Regions from separate parts of the Naumannella halotolerans genome, predicted to be linked through region 2. Evidence: predicted binding sites of a transcription regulator. Region 2 holds the regulator's gene; each other region holds the start of a gene.
The links. Region 2 encodes HrcA, which represses chaperone genes, less so after heat shock. Its sites were predicted from a motif close to TTGGCACTCGNNNNNNNCGAGTGCCAA; they were not measured.
Positions count from the first base shown of each region.

Region 1 (5,331 bases), 360 kb from region 2:
GATCCGGAGAGCACCAGGCCGGTCCGCAGCGACACCACCCGCACCCCGTTCGGGGCGGTTGCGGCCAGCTGCTCCCACTCCTCGACCAGGTCGGGCAGGAATCCCTCGCCCCGGACATGCTCCTCGGTCAGTTCGGCGTCACCGGCGGTGCCGTAGTAGCCGACGGCCGAACCGCAGAGGAAGGTCTGGCACCGGGGTGCGTCGGCCAGTGCGGCGACCACTGCGGAGACTGGCTCGATCCGCGAGCTGCGCAACAGCTCGCGGCGCCTGTCGGTCCACGGCCGGCCCGCGATACCGGCACCGGACAGGCAGATGACGGCATCGACGTCGCTCAGTCCCGGTCCGTCGATCCAACCCGATCCCGGCTCCCACTGGCGCTGCCCCGGCTGCTCGGCCGGATGCCGTACCAACTGCACCGGTTCGTGCCCGGCCTGGCCCAGGGCCTGCAGCAGGGCCGTCCCGATCAGGCCGGAACCACCGGCCACGGCCACCCGCAGTGTGCGCTGCTCATCCATGGCTCGACCCTACGTGCCCGGACCGACATCGCCGGCCCACGGGATGAGGGACCGGACAGGAAAAGGCGCATGGCGCCGGACCGTGCGGTCCGACGCCATGCGCCGTGTTCACCCGGGATCACCGGGTTTCGGGTCAGCTCAGTGGCTGTGCCCGGCGGGTTCGTCGTCGTCCTCCGGCTTCTCGGCCACCAAGGTCTCGGTGGTGAGCAGCAGGGAGGCGATCGAGACCGCATTGGCCAGGGCCGAGCGGGTGACCTTCACCGGGTCGATGACGCCGGAGCCGATCAGGTCGCCGTACTCACCGGTGGCGGCGTTGTAGCCCTCACCGGGTCCCAGCTCGGCAACCTTCGAGACCACCACGTAGCCCTGTTCGCCACCGTTCTCGGCGATCCAGCGCAGCGGCTCGACGACCGACTTGGCGACGATCCGTACGCCGACGGCCTCGTCACCGGTCCGGTCGGTCTTGTCCAGCACCTTCGCAGCGTGGATCAGGGCTGCGCCGCCGCCGGCGACGATGCCCTCCTCGATGGCTGCCCGGGTGGCCGAGACCGCGTCCTCGATGCGGTGCTTGGTCTCCTTCAGCTCCACCTCGGTGGCCGCACCGACCTTGATCACGCAGACACCGCCGGCGAGCTTGGCGACCCGCTCCTGCAGCTTCTCGCGATCCCAGTCCGAATCGGTGTTCTCGATCTCCTTGCGCAGCTGCGCCACCCGTCCCTCGACCGCAGCGGCATCGCCGGCACCGTCGATGATGGTGGTGTCGTCCTTGGTGACGATGACCCGACGGGCCCGCCCCAGGGAGTCCAGACCGACCTGGTCCAGCTTCATCCCGAGATCGGAGGTGATCACGGTTCCGCCGGTCAGGGTGGCGATGTCCTCGAGCATGGCCTTGCGGCGATCACCGAAGGCCGGGGCCTTCAGTGCGACCGAGGAGAAGGTGCCCTTGATCTTGTTCACGACCAGGGTCGACAGCGCCTCACCCTCGACGTCCTCGGCGATGATCACCAAGGAGCCGTTGGCCGCGATGACCTTCTCCAGAACGGGAAGCAGGTCGTTCATCGAGCTGATCTTCGTCTGCGAGATCAGGATGTAGGGATCGTCCAGGACGGCCTCCATCCGATCGGTGTCAGTCACGAAGTAGGGCGACAGGTAGCCCTTGTCGAACTGCATACCCTCGGTGAACTCGAGCTCGGTGCCGAAGGTCTGGGACTCGTCGACGGTGATCACACCGTCCTTGCCGACCTTGTCGAAGGCATCGGCGATCAGGGCGCCGATCTTCTCGTCCCGGGCCGAGATGGTGGCCACATGCGCCATGTCCTGGGTGGTCTGCACCTCACGAGCATTGTTCTTCAGCTCGTCGGTGACAGCCGCCAGGGCGGCATCCATGCCCCGCTTCAGGGCGATCGGGTTGGCGCCGGAGGCGACGGCCCGCAGGCCTTCGTGCACCAAGGCCTGGGCGAGCACCGTGGCGGTGGTGGTTCCGTCACCGGCGATGTCGTTGGTCTTGGTGGCGACTTCCTTGGCCAGCTGGGCGCCCATGTTCTCGTACGGATCGTCGAGCTCGACGTCACGGGCGACGGTCACGCCGTCGTTGGTGATGGTCGGCGCGCCCCACTTCTTGTCCAGCACGACGTAGCGGCCCTTCGGGCCGAGCGTCACCTTGACTGTGTTGGCGAGGATGTCGACGCCACGCTCCAGTGAGCGCCGCGCCTCCTCGTCGAACTGAAGGGTCTTTGCCATGGTGTGGGATTCCCCTTACTTGTTGACGACCGCGAGGATGTCGCGGGAGTTGAGCAGCAGGAGGTCCTTGCCGTCGTACTTGACCTCGGTGCCGCCGTACTTGCTGAAGATCACGACATCGCCCTCGGCGACATCGGACGGGATGCGGTTGCCCTTGTCATCGACCCGGCCCGGACCGACCGAGAGGACCTTGCCCTCCTGCGGCTTCTCCTTGGCGGTGTCCGGAATGACCAGGCCTGAAGCGGTGGTCTGCTCGGCCTCCAGCGGCTCCACGAGCACGCGGTCCTCGAGCGGCTTGATCGTTGCCACGACTAACCCCTTTCACGGGTGTGAATGTGTCTGTCTACCTGTCGACCCGACGATGTCGTCGCGGGTGCCACCACCGGATCTTGTTGGCACACTCCCACGGAGAGTGCCAACTACGAATCTAGGCCCTGATTAGCACTCGGTCAAGCCGAGTGCCAAAGTATCGAGGTCCTTCGTCACAGCCCACGTCCGAGCAACGATCGACGACCGGCAAGCATTCCGGGCAGCCGTCAGAGCCGGTCCACCACGACCGCCACCGCACCCTCCGCGGTCGGGGTGAGGATCAGCGTGGCTGCACCCGTTCCCCGGGGACGCAATCGACGACGCAGTTCGGCCGGGTCGACCTCCACCCCTCGCTTCTTGATCTCCACGGTGCCGATCCGATGCTGCCGTACCCAGGACCGCAACAGCTTCTCCTTCAGCGGCAGCACCTCCCGTACCTGGAAGCTGCGTGCCCAGGGTCGACCCTCCCCTTCACCGGTGAGATAGGCGATGCCCGGGGACAGGCGCGCCCAGCCGTGGGCCGCAGCCAGGCTGTCGACCGCCCGGGCGGCGATCACCGCCGGGTGCGGTTCATGGATCCGGTCCTGCAGCGCCGACAGCGGAGCCGGGCCGGCCGCGGTTGGCCGGAACTCCTCGGCCGTACCGTCGGCGGCCAGCAGCGTCACCGCACGCCGCCCGGGATCGGCCAGCCGCCCGGTGAGGACGGTGAGCTCGACCGCGTCGTTGCCGATCCCGACCCAGTGAGCCTGCCAGTCGTCGGCGAGCAGATCATGGGGTGCCCCCGGACCCAACTTCACACAACCGCCCGGCGCCCGGTCGAGCAGGGCCGTGACCGTCGCCCACGACGGTGACAGGTCTTCGATCCGCCAGCTGCGCCGGGCCCCGGCCCGTCGGGCTGGATCGCAGTAGACGAGCTCGTCGGTGAGGGTGAGGTCGGCGCCATCGGCCCGTTCCACCTCGACCCCGAGGTTGGCCGAGGCCAGGACCGCGGTCACCGGGTCCAGCTCGACCGGGCGTATCCGCAGCCCCGCATCGAGCAGCGCGAGGGCATCGATCCCCAACCCGCAACCGAGATCGGCCACCTTCGCTGCCGGTGCCGCAGCGGCGATCAGACCGGCTCGCCACCGTGCCAGCACCGGCCGGGTCGCCTGTTGCAGACCCGCATCGGTGAGGAACAACCGCTGCGCCAGCGGCCCCAGTTTCGTCTCGCCCTTGCGGCGCAACGCGATCTGCTGCAATGCCGCAGCCGCCAGATCGGCGGGGAAGTGGGTACGCAGGGCCGCGGCCGCAGCCAGTGACGTCGGATCGGGCTGCGCGGCGGCCACCGCCAGGGCCCGGGCGCCGTCTTCGCTGACCAGGAGTTCGGCGGTGGGCTGATCCATGTCTCCGAGACTAGGGCCACCACGACCGGGGCCACCACGACCGGGCCACCGACGGAGCAGCCGCCCTGAGCCGATAGGCGACCGCTAGCCTGAACCCGGTGAGTCCCCTGATGTTGATCACCTGCTGCGCCGTGGTGATCCTCGGCGCGGCGCTGCAACGTGTCGCCGGGATGGGCATGGGGCTGGTCGCCGCACCGATGCTGACGTTGTTGCTGGGTCCGCTGGTCGGGGTGACGATGAGCAATTCCGTGGCGGTGGTGGCGGCGACCCTGGTGATGCTGGCGACCCACCAGCACGTGGACTGGCGACGGTGGCTGCAGATGGCGCCCCTGCTGTTGATCGGGACGGCCGCCGGCACGCTGGCGGTCGACCGGATCAGCATCGCCTGGTTGGACGTGCTGGTCGGGCTCAGCGTGCTGCTGGCATTGTTCGTCAGTTTCCTGATGGCACGGACTGCGACGGTACGGGGTGGTCGCCCGCTCGCCATGGGCGCCGGTTTCGCGGCCGGTTTCATGAACACCACCTCCGGTGTCGCCGCGCCGGCGCTGACCGCCTACGGACTGGCGATCAAATGGGAGCAGCGCTCGTTCGCCGCCACCTTGCAACCGACCTTCCTGGTCGCCAACGTGGCCTCACTCGTGGCCAAGGCCGGAACCGGTGCCGTGCCGCTGACCAGCCTGCCCGCCTGGTGGGCGACCCTGATCCTGCTGGCGGCCGTCCCGGTAGGGGTGTTCATCGGTCGGGTGCTACACAGCCGTACCCCGGTCGCGGTGGCCCGCGGGCTGGGGGTCGCGATCGCCCTGATCGGTGGCGTGGTGGCCGCGGTACGTGGCTTCATCGCGATCTGAGGCCTGTGATCCGAGCCTGTGATCCCGGGGCCTGCGACCTCAGGCCTGCGATCAGCCGAGGCCCGTGATCAGCCGACGGCGGCCGCTCGGTCGGCGGCACAGTCGGCACACCACCCCCAGAACGTCACCTCGGCCTCGTCGATCACGAAACCGGGGGTCTGTTCCGGTCCCAGACAGGGTGCGGTGCCGATCTCGCAGTCGAGGTCGACGATCGTGCCGCAGCCGCGACAGACGAGGTGGTGGTGATTGTCCTCGGTCTGCAATTCGTACCGCGCAGGCGAACCCGCCGGTTCCACCCGGCGGACCAACCGGGCACCGTGCAGCACCCGCAGGACGTCGTAGACGGCCTGGGTGGAGACGGCGGTCCGCGAACGGACCGTGGCCAGGATCTCGTCGACCGACTGGTGAGGTTGATCGTGCAGGACCTGCAGGACGGCAGCGCGCGGACCGGTCACCCGAAGGCCGGCGTCACGGAGAATCGCTGCTGTGTCCACGCCCTCCATGGTACGCCCGAACTGGAATCACTCCAATCTGAGG
Region 1 is NZ_SOAW01000001.1:2,009,429-2,014,759, forward strand. It holds gene CLV29_RS09330 (TIGR01777 family oxidoreductase) at 1-515, opposite strand, end outside; gene groL (chaperonin GroEL) at 654-2,255, opposite strand; gene groES (co-chaperone GroES) at 2,271-2,564, opposite strand; gene CLV29_RS09345 (class I SAM-dependent methyltransferase) at 2,792-3,946, opposite strand; gene CLV29_RS09350 (sulfite exporter TauE/SafE family protein) at 4,045-4,794, shown strand; gene CLV29_RS09355 (Fur family transcriptional regulator) at 4,863-5,297, opposite strand.
Region 1: the regulator HrcA is predicted to act here: its motif matches at 2,694-2,720, upstream of groES (co-chaperone GroES).

Region 2 (5,331 bases):
TGTGGGACTTGCCGCAATGTGTGAGAGTTGTCCCTGTGCCGGATCTGACGTTGCCGAATGACGCCTCCACCGAGGGCATCCTCCACCTGATGCAGCAGGTCGCCGAGAAGTTCATCACTCCCCGGTTCCGACAGTTGCAGTCCGACGAGGTCTTCGAGAAGGGCCCGGGGGATCTGGTCACCGTGGCCGACCGGGAATCGGAGGCAGCACTCACCGAGGCACTGCAACAGCTCGCCCCCGATGCGCTGATCGTCGGCGAGGAGGCGGTGGCGGCCGATCCCGGGTTGTTGGAGCAGCTGGCCGGGGCCGACCACGCGTACCTCGTCGACCCGCTGGACGGCACCAAGAACTTCGTCCGCGGATCCGACGATCATGCCGTCCTGGTGGCCGAGCTGCGCGACTCCGAGGCGGTCCGGGGCTGGATCTGGCAACCCCAGCACGGACTGGCGCTGACCGCCGAACAGGGCCGCGGGGTGCTTCGCAACGGTGAACCGGTCGGCCCGAGTGCCCCGCACCATCCGCCGGTGCTGGCCAGTTCCTCGGCCAGACGGCTGGAGAGTCCGGACTACCGGCTCGTCTGGGCGCGCGGTTGCTGTGGCGTGGACTATCCCGACCTGGTCGACGGCACCTTCGACCTGTTGGCCTATGCCCATCCGAAACCCTGGGACCATGCGGCTGGGGTGCTGATGGCGCGCGAACTCGGCGGCGACGGCCGTTACCTCGACGGTGAGCCGTACCGTGCCGGACGACCGGCCCCGCGCGGCAACCCGCTGACGGTCTCGGCGCATCCGGCTCTGCTCGGGCTCCTCGCCGGGCACCGCTGAGCTCAGCGGCGCCGACGCTCGATCACGATCGGCAGCTGCGCCCGGGGAACCAGCCCGCGCGCCCGCAGTTCGGCATAGGCATGGCTGATCGGTGCCTCCATCAGCTCCAGCGGCCACGGCCAGTTCCCCTCCGACAGCGCCTCGGTCTCGCTGACACCGCGCTCGATCAGGGCCCGGGCCTCACCGACCACGGCTGCCAACTCGGCCCGCTGCCGAAGGGCATCGTCACGGGTCATCGGCGGCCCATGCCCGGGGATCACCAGGCTGTCGGCGTCGAGCACCCCGATCACCCCGTCCAAGGTGGTGGGCCAACTGGTCAGATCGGTGTCCGGCCCGACCTGCGGCAGGTCGGAACTCTCCAGCAGGTCGCCGGCGATCAGTGTGTTCGCATCCGGTACGACGACGATCAGGTCACCGTCGGTGTGGCCGGGGCCGAGATGGACGATCTCCACCCGACGGCCGCCGAGGTCCAGCCCCCGGGCCAGGTACATCAGCTGGGTCGGCAGGACGACATCGGCCGCGCGCAGGCCCAGGGTCTGCCGATCGGCGTGGAGTTCCTCGGTCGCCAGGCGTTCGCGCAGACTGGCATGTCCGTGGCTGGGGATCTGCTCGAAGGCGGCCAGCCCGAACCAGTGGTCGCGGTGGCCGTGGGTGATCACCACATGCGCGGGGTCGGCGCCGGTCAGGGCGACGACGTCGGCACGTACCTGCCGTCCCTGCTCCGGGGTCGACCCGGTGTCGATCAGCAGTGCACCAGGGGTGGTGTCGGTGACCGAGTCCTGTCCGGGCAGGACCAGCACCAGGTTCACCGTGTCCGGCTCGGCCACCGCGACCAGGATGCCCGGAGCCCGTTCCTGCCACTGCAGATGCGTCGGTGGCGGGTTCGCCGCCGACGGGTCGGGCGATGACGGTTCGGGCACGCCGCCAGCCTAGACCCCGATCCACGAGTTAGACTGGCACTCGTTGCCGTGGAGTGCCAGTATCGATCGGGTATCGGCATCCCGGGCCGGGCCGAGGAGAAACCAGCAGCAGGAGGTGGGAAATGATGGAGGACCGCAAACTCGATGTGTTGCGTGCCATCGTCACCGACTACGTCTCCAGCCACGAACCGGTCGGTTCGAAGGCACTGGTCGATCGGCACAACCTCGGTGTCTCCTCGGCCACGGTCCGCAACGACATGGCCGTGCTGGAGGAGGAGGGTTACATCACCCAGCCCCACACCAGCGCCGGCCGGATCCCGACCGACAAGGGCTACCGGTTCTTCGTCGACCGGATCGCCTCGATCAAGCCGCTGTCACCGGCCGAGGCGCGGGCGATCAAGGCCTTCATGTCCGGTGCGGTGGACCTGGACGACATCGTCTCCAGGACGGTACGGCTGCTCGCCCAGGTGACCCATCAGGTGGCCATCGTGCAGTACCCGATCGTCTCCTCGGCCACGGTCCGCCACGTCGAGCTCGTCTCGGTCACCGAGGGGAGGGCGTTGTTGGTGCTGATCAACTCCTCGGGCCGGATCGAACAGCGGACGGTGGATGTCGGTCGGGCCGATGAGGACGATCTGGCCGATCTCCGGGACCGGCTGAACACCGAGCTGGTGGGTCAACGGTTGCGACGGGCGGGTGGACTGCTGCCTGAGGTCGTCGCGCAGGTGCCGGACGTGCTGCAACCGCTGGCCCGGACCGTCGCCGTCACCTTGGCCGAGATGCTGGACGAGGAGGTCGCCACCCGGGTCGCCGTCGGTGGGGTGCCGAACCTGACCAGTTTCGGTGCCGGATTCGACGGCATCCGGCCGATCCTGGAGGCGCTGGAGGAACAAGTCGTGCTGCTGAAGTTGTTGGGTGAGGCGCACGACGACACCCTGACCGTCCGCATCGGCGCGGAGAACCCTTATCAACAGCTCAGTACGACCTCGGTGATCGCCAGCAGTTACGGCAATTCCGAGGATGTCCGAGCCAGCCTGGGGGTGGTCGGTCCGACCCGGATGGACTACCCCTCGACCATGGCATCGGTCCGGGCGGTGGCGCGTTACGTCGGCCGCTTCCTGTCCGAGAGCTGATCCCGCAGAGCAGAGGAACACAGAACACAGATGAGCACTGACTACTACGCGCTGTTGGGCGTGGAACGTACCGCCAGCGTGGAGCAGATCAAGAAGGCCTACCGCAAGATGGCGATGAAGGTGCACCCCGATGTGGCGCCGGGCCCGGAGGCAGCGGAGAAGTTCAAGGAACTCTCCGAGGCCTATGAGATCCTCTCCAGCCCGGAGAAGCGCTCGATCTACGACCGGGGCGGTGACCCGCGGATGGCCGGTGCCGGTGGGCGCGGCGGTTTCGGCGGATTCGGTGGCTTCGGCAGCGCCCAGGGCTTCGACTTCAGCGACCTGATCGATGCGATGTTCACCGGACAGACCACGGCTCGGGGGCCGCGCTCACGGGTACGGCGGGGACAGGACTCCTACGTACCGGCTAGTCTGAGCCTGGCCGAGGCGGCCTTCGGCACCACCATCGACACCGTCCTCGACACCGCCGTGCGCTGTTCGGTCTGCGACGGCAGCGGTGCGGCACCGGGCACCTCGCCCGAGCGCTGCCGTACCTGCCAGGGATCGGGTGAGATCACCCAGATGCAGCGGATCGGGATGGCCGGTATCCGTACCTCCCAGCCCTGCCCGAACTGTCAGGGATTCGGCGTCACGATCCCGAATCCGTGCATCGAGTGTGACGGTGAGGGCCGGGTCCGGCAGACCGAGAAGCTGCAGGTGAAGATCCCCTCCGGGGTGGAGTCGGGGATGCAGATCCACCTGGCCGGCCGTGGTGAGGCCGGCCCGAACGGTGGCGAGCCCGGTGATGTCTACATCAAGTTGCAGGTACGCGAGCACGAGCACTTCCGCCGCGAGGGCAACAACCTCGAACTGGTGGTGCCGATCCCGATGACCGCTGCCGCCCTGGGGACGTCGGTCGAGGTGCCGACCCTGGAGGCCGACCTCGGTGATCGGGAGGACATGGCCGATGCGCCGAAGACCCTGGAGGTGGAGGTCCCGGCCGGTACCCAGTCTGGTACCCGGGTCGCGATCGCCGGCCGGGGTGTGCCGAAACTGCGGGGCCGTGGCCGTGGCGAGCTCGGCGTCACCTTCCTGGTGCAGACACCGACCAAGATCAACAAGGAGCAGCGTGAACTGCTCGAGCAGCTGGCCGAGCTGCGGGAGGAGACCCGGGTGCAACTGCGCTCGGGTGGCGGCAAGGGCTTCTTCGAGCGGTTGAAGCGGTCCGCCCAGTGACCGATGCGGTCTTCCTGGCCGCCGAAGCCGCCACGGTCGGGCCCGGTGCGAGTCTGCTCCTGGACGGGCCGGAGGGTCACCATGCCTCGGTGGTCCGGCGGCTGCGCGTCGGCGAGGTGATCATCGTCGCCGACGGCGCCGGTGCCGCGGTCCGAGGACCGGTCACCGCGGTGTCGAAAGGTCGGGTGGAGATCGAGGTCACCGAACGGCTGCACCGCGATGTTTCGCCGGTACGTTGGACGGTCGCCCAGGCCCTGGCCAAGGGTGATCATGCAGACCGGGCGTTGGACCTGTTGACCGAGGTCGGTGTGGCCGAGATCGTTCCCTGGCAGGCAGCGCGCTGCATCGTGCGCTGGAACGGTGATCGCGCGGAGAAGTCGCGTGCGAAGTGGCAGGCAGCGGTGCGGGAGGCGACCAAGCAGTCGCGCCGGTTCACCGTACCTGCGGTGGCCGAGCCGGTCGGCACCGCCGAGCTGGCAGCCCGGGTGGCAGAAGCTGATCTTGCGCTGATCCTGCACGAGGAGGCGACCACACCGCTGGCGCAGGTGGGACTGCCCGAGTCCGGTGAGGTGTTGATCATCGTCGGACCCGAGGGCGGGATCGATCCGGCCGAACTGCAACGACTGGTCGAGGCCGGGGGAGTCCCGGTGTTGATCAGCGACGCGGTGTTGCGTACCTCCACCGCCGGGGTGGTGGCCCTGGCCGGCTGCCTGAACCGGCCGAAGTTGTGAACCGGCCCGGGTGCGACACCGCGGGTTTGATCCGAACATGGTCCCCGGGGAGGATGCTGCGGTGAGTTTCGGATTCGAGGTGGGCTCCCGGTTGGACGGGCAGCTGGGGCGTACCGGGGTGATCACCACCCCGCACGGGCAGATCGAGACCCCGGCCTTCATCGCCGTCGGGACGAAGGCGACGGTGAAGGCCGTGCTGCCGGAGTCGATGGCCGAGCTGGGCGCTCAGGCGGTGCTGGCCAATGCCTACCACCTGTACCTGCAACCGGGCAGCGACATCGTCGAGTCCGCCGGTGGTCTGGGGAGGTTCATGAACTGGCCCGGGCCGACCTTCACCGACTCCGGTGGTTTTCAGGTGATGAGCCTGGGCGTGGGGTTCAAGAAGGTGCTGGCGATGGATGCCAAGGGTGTCACCGGTGATGACGTGATCGCCGCCGGCAAGGAGCGGATGGCCCATGTCGACGACGACGGGGTGACCTTCAAGTCCCATCTGGACGGGACGATGCAC
Region 2 is NZ_SOAW01000001.1:1,647,807-1,653,137, reverse strand. It holds gene CLV29_RS07620 (inositol monophosphatase family protein) at 36-824, shown strand; gene CLV29_RS07615 (MBL fold metallo-hydrolase) at 827-1,744, opposite strand; gene hrcA (heat-inducible transcriptional repressor HrcA) at 1,867-2,877, shown strand; gene dnaJ (molecular chaperone DnaJ) at 2,908-4,092, shown strand; gene CLV29_RS07600 (16S rRNA (uracil(1498)-N(3))-methyltransferase) at 4,089-4,823, shown strand; gene tgt (tRNA guanosine(34) transglycosylase Tgt) at 4,885-5,331, shown strand, end outside.

Region 3 (5,331 bases), 1.6 Mb from region 2:
TAGTCTCCACCGAGGCCGATGTGGTCGATGCCGACCACTTCCCGGGCGTGGTTCAGGTGGGCGACCACGTCGGCGATGGTCGATTCGGGGGTCGGCTCGGGCCAGGTCTTGGCGAACTCGTCCATGGCGGGCCAGTCCTTCGGGTCGATCCCGGCCTGTTCGGCGCCTTCGGAGCGGCGCAGCGCCCAGGCCCGGACGGTGGTGGAGATGAAGTAGGGCACGAAGGTGATCATGCACAGGCCACCGTTGCCGGGGAGCCGCTGCAGCACCTGATCGGGCACATTGCGCGGGTGGTCACAGACGGCCCGGGCCGAGGAGTGGGAGAAGATGACCGGCGCGGTGGTGACGTCCAGGGCGTCGTTCATCGTGGTGTCGGCGACGTGGGAGAGGTCGACCATCATCCCGATCCGGTTCATCTCTGCGACCACCTGCCGACCGAAATCGGTCAGTCCACCGTGCACCGGCTCATCGGTCGCCGAATCGGCCCAGTCGGTGTTGTCGTTGTGGGTCAGCGTCAGGTAGCGCACGCCCAGACGATGGAGGTTGCGCAGGACCGCCAGGGAGTTGTTGATCGAGTGCCCGCCCTCGGCGCCCATCAGGGAGGCGATCGGCCCGCCGGGTCGCCAGTCGGCCAGGGCGGCGTCGAGTTCGTCGGGGGTACGGACCAGGTGCAGGTCGTCGGGATAGCGTTCGGCGATGGAGAAGACCGCGTCGATCTGCTCCAGGGTCGCGGTCACTGCTTCGGGTTCGGGCAGGGCGGAGGGGACGTAGACCGACCAGAACTGTGCCGCCAGGCCTCCTTGTTTGGCCCGGATCAGGTCGGTGTTGAGCTGCGGCTGGGGGCGGGCGATGTCCACCTTGTCCAGGTCGTAGCTGTCGCCCCGCAGCGCCCAGGGAAGATCGTTGTGTCCATCGATCACCGGAAACAGTGCTTCACTCACCGGCCCCATTGTGCCGGTCCCCGAAGCACCCGGGGACACCGGCCGGAGCCAATGCCTGCAAGTTGCCGGTCGGGGCACCGGAGGTTGCCGGACCGGCACGAACCTCCCTGACCCGCCCGTACCGCAAAACGCCGAAGGGCGGCTCCCCGTGTGGGGAACCGCCCTTCGTGAGCTCGGAGGCTGGGATCAGAAGCCCATGCCGCCCATACCGCCCATGTCGTCACCGGCCGGTGCGGCCGGAGCCTTCTCCGGCTTGTCGGCGATGACGGCCTCGGTGGTGAGGAACAGACCGGCGATCGAGCCGGCATTCTGCAGCGCCGAACGGGTCACCTTGGCCGGGTCGATGATGCCGGCCTTGACCATGTCGACATAGCTGTCGTCGGCAGCGTTCAGGCCCTCGCCGACCGGCAACCCGGCGACCTTCTCGGCCACCACGCCCGGCTCCAGGCCGGCGTTGTGGGCGATCTGCCGCAGCGGTGCCGAGGCGGCGGCGAGCACGATCTGCGCACCGATCAACTCGTCACCGGTCAGGTCGGACAGGTCGATGCTCTTGGCCGCCTGCAGCAGGGCCACACCACCGCCGGGGAGGATGCCCTCCTCGACCGCAGCCTTGGCATTGCGCACGGCGTCCTCGATCCGGTGCTTACGCTCCTTCAGCTCGACCTCGGTGGCCGCGCCGACCTTGATCACCGCAACACCACCGGACAGCTTGGCCAGGCGCTCCTGCAGCTTCTCCCGGTCGTAATCGGAGTCGCTGTTCTCGATCTCGGCACGGATCTGGGCCACCCGACCGGCGATCTGGTCGGCATCGCCGGCGCCGTCGATGATGGTGGTCTCGTCCTTGGTGACGACGACCTGACGGGCGCGACCCAGCATCTCCAGGGAGACGGCGTCGAGCTTCAGGCCGACCTCCTCGGAGATCACCTGGCCACCGGTGAGGATGGCGATGTCGCCGAGCATGGCCTTGCGCCGGTCACCGAAGCCCGGTGCCTTCACGGCCACGGACTTGAAGGTGCCACGGATCTTGTTCACGACCAGGCCGGCCAGGGCCTCGCCGTCGACATCCTCGGCGATCACCAGCAGCGGCTTGGAGGACTGCATGACAGCCTCCAGCACCGGCAGCAGGTCCTTCAGCGAGGAGACCTTGGAGTTGACGATCAGGATGTACGGATCGTCGAGGACGGCTTCCATCCGCTCGGGATCGGAGACGAAGTAGGGCGAGATGTAGCCCTTGTCGAAGCGCATACCCTCGGTGAACTCGAGCTCGAGTCCGAAGGTGTTCGACTCGTCGACGGTGATGACACCTTCCTTGCCGACCTTGTCGATGGCTTCGGCGATGGTCTCACCGACATGCTTGTCGCCGGCCGAGATCGACGCGGTGGCAGCGATCTGCTCCTTGGAGTCGACCTCGATGGCGTTCTTGTGCAGCTGCTCGGTGATCTTCTCCACAGCAGCGGTGATGCCCCGCTTCAAGGCGATCGGGTTGGCACCGGCGGTGACGTTCCGCAGACCCTCCCGGACCAGCGCCTGGGCCAGCACGGTGGCGGTGGTGGTGCCGTCGCCGGCGACGTCGTCGGTCTTCTTGGCGACTTCCTTGACCAGCTCGGCGCCGATCTTCTCGTAGGGATCCTCGAGATCGATCTCCTTGGCGATGGAAACACCGTCGTTGGTGATCGTGGGGGCTCCCCACTTCTTCTCCAGGACAACGTTGCGGCCCTTCGGGCCGAGGGTGACCTTCACCGCGTCGGCGAGGACGTTCATGCCCCGCTCGAGGCCGCGGCGGGCCTCCGCGTCAAACTCAATGAGCTTTGCCATATGTCTTCCGATTCCTCCCGGCTCAGTGCCGTACGAATGGATCTGTCAGGTTTTCGGTGACAAGGTTGGTGCCCGCGACGGACGGGGAGGCTCTCGCCACCCCTCACCGGCTTGCCGGTGGCACTCTCATGAGTCGAGTGCCAATTTCATTTTTAGCACTCGGCATGTGAGAGTGCAAACGCCTCGGCACTCCGACCCGCCCTTCGCCCGTATCGGGCACACTCGGTCCGTGGACGCGTGGCGGATTCGGGAACTGGGCAACCTGATCAACGGCAGCACCCTGTTCGGGCTGCTCGTGGGACGGATCGGTGGAGTCCGGTTCAAACACGGGCCCCGGGGGATGATCGTCGGGGAGGGCTACCGGCTGCGGTTCCCGATCGCCGGGGCATTCACCATCGGCAATGTGGTCCTCACCCAGTCCTCCGTACCGCGCCTGGTGCGGCGGCATCCGGAAGTGATGCTGCACGAGGAGACCCATGCCTGGCAGTGGTTCGCGCTGGCGGGTCCGCCGTTCCTGCCGGCCTATCTGCTGGCCATGGGCTGGTCCGCGCTGCGCACCGGGAATCCGGCCCGGGCGAACCTCTTCGAGCGACTGGCCGGACTGGAGCGCGGTGGCTACCGATGAATCCGGGTCCTGCCTCCTATCCGGATCGTTTCCCAGCCGGATGGTTTCCTAGCCGGTCTGATCCGGGTCGAACCCCAGTCGCCGCGCCGAGCGGGCGCGCTGCCGGGAGTCACGCAACCGGCGCAACCGCTTCACCAGCAACGGGTCGTAGGCCTCGGCCTCGGCGGTGTTCAGCAGCGAGTTGAGGACCTGGTAGTAGCGGGTGGCCGACATACCGAACTTGGTCCGGATGCCCTCCTCCTTGGAGCTCGCGAAACTCCACCACTCGCGTTCGAAATCCAGCAGATCGCGATCGCGGTCAGAGAGCTCGGTGGCCCGACGAGGAGCAGGGTTGGCTTCGACCATGCCCACCATCGTAGGCCGTAATCACACCGGTGTCATTCCCTCGCCGAGCACATGGGACCGTTCCCGGCCGAGGTGGTGATCCCCGGTGGTGATCGGGGTCACCGGATCGGCCCGGCTTTGCAAGACTGTGCCCCATGTACCGACTGAGCGGACAGGTCCAGCACTACGCCTGGGGCACCACCGACGCCATCGCCGAGTTGCTCGGCACCCCTGCCACCGGCGAGCCACAGGCCGAGTACTGGCTGGGGGCGCACAGCTCGGCACCCTCGAAGCTGTCCGACGGACGCGGCCTGGACATCGCGATCACCGAGCACCCGGCACTGCTGGGGGAATCGGTACGCCGCCGCTTCGGCGACCGGCTGCCGTTCCTGTTGAAGATCCTCTCCGCGGCCAAGGCGCTCTCGCTGCAGGCCCACCCCTCGCGCAGCCAGGCCGAGGAGGGCTACCGGGCCGAGGAGTCGGCCGGCCTCGCCCGCGACGCCGTCGAACGCAACTATCGCGACGACTGGCCGAAGCCGGAGGCGATCATCGCTCGTACCGAGTTCTCCGGGCTCTGCGGTTTCCGCAGCGTCGCCGCGGCCCGCGAAGCATTGAACCTGTTCAACGCCCCTCGCGAACTGGTGGCCGAACTCTCCGGCGCCGCACCGCTGGAGCACGCCTTCCTGGCTGCCCTGGAACTGACCGAACGACAGGTACGGAAGGTGGTCGACACCGCGCACACCTATGCCGAGGCCGGCGGCCCGGCCGGCCGGGATGCCCGGACGGTGCTGCAGTTGGCCCGCGACTTCCCCGATGATCCCGGGATCGTCGCGGCCCTGATGTTGAACCGGGTCGACCTGCAGCCGGGTGAGGCGTTGTTCCTCGGTGCGGGGAACATGCACGCCTATCTCCACGGCACCGGGATCGAGATCATGGCCAATTCCGACAATGTGCTGCGGGGTGGGCTGACCCCCAAGCACATCGATGTGGCCGAGCTCAGCCGGGTGGTCGACTTCTCCCCCGAGGTCCCCCGGGTGCTGCACCCGGTGCCGGAAGGGCCGGGGATCTCCCGCTATCCCACGCCGGCCCCGGAGTTCGCCATCTGGGAGGTACGCGATCCCGTGGCCGCCTCGGTCCCGGCCACCGATGCGCCACGGATCCTGTTGTCGGTCGCCGGTGACCTGAGGCTCACCGGCACCGATCAGGAACTCACCCTGGAAACAGGGCAGGCGGTCTTCCTGCCAGCCGGTGAGGCGGTCACCGTCGACGGCACCGGGCTGGGCTACCTGGCCGGACCCGGTGACTGACCGCGAGGGTTCGATTCGTCCCCGCACGCCGGCACCGGGACCGGCTGATCCGGCCCGGGACCGATCCGTACAGTGGGCCCGATGATCAGTCTGCTGGCAGCGCTGCCGATCATCGCGGTGATCATCGCGCTGGCTGTGCGGCTGTCCACCACCCTCGCCGCGGCGCTCGGTCTGGCGTTGACGCTGGTGGTGATGGTCATCGCCTTTCCCCTGCCGGCACAGGCGATTCCCGGGTTGGTACACGACTGGCTGCCGGTCACGGTGGAGGTCTTGTTGATCATCCTCGGCGGAATCGCCTTCGCCGAGCTCGGCCGCCGGA
Region 3 is NZ_SOAW01000001.1:4,328-9,658, reverse strand. It holds gene CLV29_RS00050 (dipeptidase) at 1-941, opposite strand, end outside; gene groL (chaperonin GroEL) at 1,128-2,756, opposite strand; gene CLV29_RS00040 (hypothetical protein) at 2,986-3,381, shown strand; gene CLV29_RS00035 (DUF3263 domain-containing protein) at 3,430-3,726, opposite strand; gene manA (mannose-6-phosphate isomerase, class I) at 3,861-5,012, shown strand; gene CLV29_RS00025 (L-lactate permease) at 5,094-5,331, shown strand, end outside.
Region 3: the regulator HrcA is predicted to act here: its motif matches at 2,909-2,935, upstream of groL (chaperonin GroEL).